Regions from separate parts of the Arsenicicoccus sp. UBA2120 genome, predicted to be linked through region 1. Evidence: riboswitches for the same ligand, from Rfam matches in the RefSeq annotation. Region 1 holds a riboswitch; the other holds the start of a gene.

Evidence for each region. A riboswitch is a leader RNA that binds a small molecule or an ion and turns the genes downstream of it on or off. The one in region 1 is predicted to bind cyclic di-AMP.
Region 2: another riboswitch for cyclic di-AMP. It lies ahead of B2P18_RS06140 (transglycosylase family protein); the one in region 1 lies ahead of B2P18_RS18515 (C40 family peptidase).

What each region holds. Positions count from the first base shown of each region.
Region 1 is NZ_DCYC01000109.1:28,799-30,994, reverse strand. It holds gene B2P18_RS18515 (C40 family peptidase) at 2-835, opposite strand; cyclic di-AMP (ydaO/yuaA leader) riboswitch at 836-980, opposite strand; gene B2P18_RS18510 (metal-dependent transcriptional regulator) at 1,160-1,870, opposite strand; gene B2P18_RS18505 (pyridoxine/pyridoxamine 5'-phosphate oxidase) at 1,962-2,196, opposite strand, start outside.
Region 2 is NZ_DCYC01000042.1:3,976-6,171, reverse strand. It holds gene B2P18_RS06145 (serine/threonine-protein kinase) at 1-623, shown strand, start outside; cyclic di-AMP (ydaO/yuaA leader) riboswitch at 906-1,093, shown strand; gene B2P18_RS06140 (transglycosylase family protein) at 1,098-1,904, shown strand.

The DNA of each region.
Region 1 (2,196 bases):
ATCAGGCGCGGCCGTAGCTCACGTTCTTGCTCCAGATCTTGTGCAGGCCCGTGGTGCGGCCGGTGCGCGGCGAGTCGTACATCATGCCGCCGCCGGCGTAGATGCCCACGTGGAAGGCCGGGGAGCCGAAGAACACGAGGTCGCCGGGCTGCGGGGAGGACACGCGACGGGTCGCGCGCTGCTGAGCGGCAGCGGTGCGCGGGATGGACTTGCCGTTGGCGCGGAAGACATAGCTGGTGAAGCCCGAGCAGTCGAAGCCGGCCCTGGTGGTGCCGCCGTAGCGGTAGTAGATGCCGGACAGGCTCGCGGCGGTGCGGAGCACCCCACCGCCGGCGACGGCGCGCGGAGCTGGGTTGGCGGCCTTCTTGACGACCTTGCGCGCGACGGTGCGGCGCACGGCGGTGCGGGAGGCGCGGGTGTAGGTGCGGTTGACGCGTCGCACCGCGGTGCGACGGTAGGTGCGCGAGGTGCGGGTGTACTTGCGCTTGGTCGAGTAGCGCTTGCGCTTGACCGTGGCCTTCTTGCGCTTGACGGCGGTGCGCTTGGTGACGGTGCCGCGGACCTTCTTGAGCTTGGACTTCTTGACCCCGGCGAGCGAGACGCGGCCGAGCTGGCCGACGGCGGCGACGGAGGGGGCAGCGACGCTGACCGGAGCAGCGGCAGCGGCCGGGGCGGCCGTGGCGGGCATCGACGCGGCGATGACCATGCCACCGGTGGCGGCGACGACACCCGCGACCTTGGTGGCCGGCGCGGCGGCGTGCTTGGCCGCCTTGATCAGGAGACTGGCGGAGGAGACGTCGGCAGCGCGGTGCCGACCGGGGGTGCTAATGGACACAGTTGACCTCTCGAACGCCTACGAAGTTAGCTGTCGGGTTCGGGCGGAAAGGTATGGCCCGGCCACTCTCGTGGCTTCACCCCGGGACGCTTGCGCGCCAAGGTGGGTCCCCCGCTCCTGTCAGCGGAATAAGCAGAACAGCAGAAGTGACAGGACTCGGCGTCTCCTGCTGCAGCCCCTCCAGGGGGAGAAGGGCCGTGAAAGAAGGTAACGGACACCCCCGGGATTGTCACGTTCAGATCACAGGCAGGTGAATCACAGGCGCCCTCCGTGGGTACGGCTGCTAGTGCCCGCACCGGACACACATGCGTGCGATAACCACTCTCAGTCGGACGTCACGGTGTCCACGAACACATGGCTCGCCACATCCACCGGGAGCGAAACCCCCTGCGAGTCAGTGGAATTCACGCCCACGACGATCACCCGGTCGCCCTCCGAGGTCACCCGAACCCGGCCACCGGGCAGCGCTCCAGCGGCCGTCAGCAGGCCGAGAGCCTCGTGATCCACCTGCACCGGCTCGCCGATCCGACGGACCGTGACTGTGACGGAGGTCACGGAACCATCCACGACGGAGTGCAGCGGGACCAGTCCGGGGTCCTTGCCGTCCGTGCCGACCGACCCCAGCTCGTCCAGACCGGGGATCGGGTTGCCGTACGGCGAGACGTGGTCGTCGCCGATGAGGCCGAGGATCTTGCGCTCGACCCGCTCGCTCATCACGTGCTCCCAGCGGCAGGCCTCGTCGTGGACGTGCTCCCACTCCAGGCCGATCACGTCCAGGAGCAGGCGCTCGGCGAGGCGGTGCTTGCGCATCACGCGCATCGCCCGAAGCCGACCGTCGGCGGACAGCTCGATCTCGCGGCTGCCGGCCACGTGCAGCAGACCGTCCCGCTCCATGCGGGCGACCGTCTGGGACACCGTCGGCCCGGCGTGACCGAGTCGCTCGGCGATGCGGGCGCGCAGGGGCTTCACGCCCTCTTCCTCCAGCTCGTAGATCGTGCGGAGGTACATCTCGGTCGTGTCGATCAGGTCAGTCACGGGTCAAGCCTGCCACGCGCGCCTGTGGACTTGCTTTGCGCCGCGCACGACGCAGCGCCGCCCGGCACGAGGACGGGCAGGATCGGGCAGATCAGGGCATCTTGCGGTGCCGCCGCCAGGACGCGGCGTCGTCGAGGTCGCCCTCCCCCACCCTCTCGTAGGCGATGCGGTCGTGCAGGCGCGACGGCTGACCGGCCCAGAACTCGATCTGGTCGCACGCGATCCGCCAGCCGCAGAAGGACGGCGGCATCGGGATCTCGGCCTCCTCACCGTCACGGGTGAAGCGGGCGGCCTGCTCGGCATACCGCCGCTGCAGCTCCTCCCGG
Region 2 (2,196 bases), on a different contig from region 1:
CGGTGGGAGACCCGCGCGTCGGCAAGCCGGCCCGCACGGCCCAGCTGATCGGCCTCACCGGAGCCGTCGCGGCGCTGGCTACGACCTGGCCGATGATCGCCGTGGGGCTGGCGCTGGTGTGGTCGGTGCTGGCGCGCACGGTCGACCGTTCGGTCACCGCGACCGTGCTGCGGCGCCACGAGGCGGGCGGGGCGCGCGGGACCGACGTCGCGGTGGCGGTCGCCCGCAGCCCCTTCCAGCTGCTGGCCGCCGCCGTGAGTACGCTCGCCACCGGGCTGCTCGGGATCCTCGTGACCGTGGCCGTGATGTTCGCGGTGTCGTTGGGCAGCTCGCTCGTCGGTGTCCCGCAGGCGCCGACCGGGGCCGTGCCGCTGGCGGTCGGAGCCCTCGTGGGGTGCTGGTCCTGCTGGTGGGGCGCGGGCGGGGTGTCGCTGCGACGCGGCTCGCGCATGCTCATGCGAGGCCTCACCCCGGGGCAGCTCACCCGGGAGATCGTGACGGCGCTGCTCGTGGCCGCCGTGCTCGGGCTGGGGCTGTGGGCGCTCCTGCGGCACGGCGTGCCGGTGTGGTGGCCGCTGCAGGGCGACCCGCTGACCGGCCGCACGGTGGACTGGCAGTTCTGAGGTCCGAGCCGGCGCCGCGCGGGTGATAACACCCCTGGTCGGCGTCCAGGTGGGGTGGAGACGTCGTCGTCCCGATCCACCAGGTGGGGGGTAAACACGCCGAGACGGGGGCCTGGGTTTGGGATCGCCGGCGCGACGTGCCTATGGTCGACGAGCGCCGTAGGCCGACGTCCGCAGGACCCGGTCGAGGTGTGTCGCGGGGGCCATCCCCCGTCTCGGGGCACAACTGTATAGACCCGAATTCACATGTAGGACATGCCCGCTGCGCCGAGCAGCACCCGACGGGCATCGTCGCCGGACACCATCCATCGTCCGGGTCCTGGGGTGCTGGTGGAGGACCCACTCACGAGCTGCGAGAGCAGCGTGTGCCGACCTGCGCGAGCAGGTCTTGGGGTGAAGCCGCTACTGCGGCCGGACACCTGACCGTCCGAACCCGACAGCTCACTTCACAGGCGTCGTCAGGAAAGGATCTCTGTGCGCTACGCACCTCGTCACGCCATCTCCTCGACCCGTCGCACCGCCCGCTGGGCCACGACGGGCCTCGCCACCGCTGCCCTCACCGTCGGCGGCGGCATCGCCACCGCCGGCAACGCTCAGGCCGCAGACGGCGTCTGGGACCGCGTCGCTGCCTGCGAGTCCGGCGGCAACTGGTCCATCAACACCGGCAACGGCTACCAGGGTGGGCTGCAGTTCAAGGGCAGCACCTGGCGCGCCTACGGCGGCTCCGGCTCGGCCGCCTCGGCGTCCAAGGCCGAGCAGATCCGGGTCGCCAAGCGCGTCCTGGCCGCTCAGGGCCCCGGCGCCTGGCCCGTCTGCTCCCGCAAGGCGGGTCTGACCCGCAGCGGCGGCGGCGCCGACAGCAGCAGCCCGGCCACGACCTCGCGCGCCTCGCGCTCCACCGAGCGCAAGGTCGTGTCCTCCTCGGAGCCGCGCAGCACCAAGCGCTCCACCTCCAAGAAGGTCGTCGAGCAGGCCGCGCCGAAGCGCGCGACCACCAAGCGCTCGACCACCAAGGCCACCTCGCAGGGCTCGGCCTCGTCCTACCCCGGCGCCAGCGCGTTCGTGCTGGGCGACAAGGACGCCGCGGTGACCCTGCTGGGCAAGCGCCTGCAGGCGCACGGCTTCGGCAGCTTCTACAAGGTCGGCGCGGGCCCGACGTTCACCCAGGTGGACAAGGCGGCGGTCGCGGCCTTCCAGAAGTCCCTGGGCTGGAGCGGCTCCGACGTGAGCGGCTACCCCGGTCCGGTCACCTGGGCCAAGCTCATGGCCCCGGCCAGCTGACGCGAGCCTCAGGCACGCATCACCTCACGTGTGGGGGTCGACCCGATCGGGTCGACCCCCACACGCTTGTGCGCGTCCGAACATGTGGTTTCCGACGCGAACTGACACGCTCACGACGTAGATGTGACGCATCCCACAAAGACGCACCGTACGTAACGGAAACAAGGGGACATCCGGGACTAGAGCGGACCATCACGGGGGCGATTGGTCACTGTGAGCGACCACCACCGAAGCCTGAGTCGAACCTGTGGTTTGTCTCGAACGTATAACGGGCCCTAGAGTCCTCCTTGAC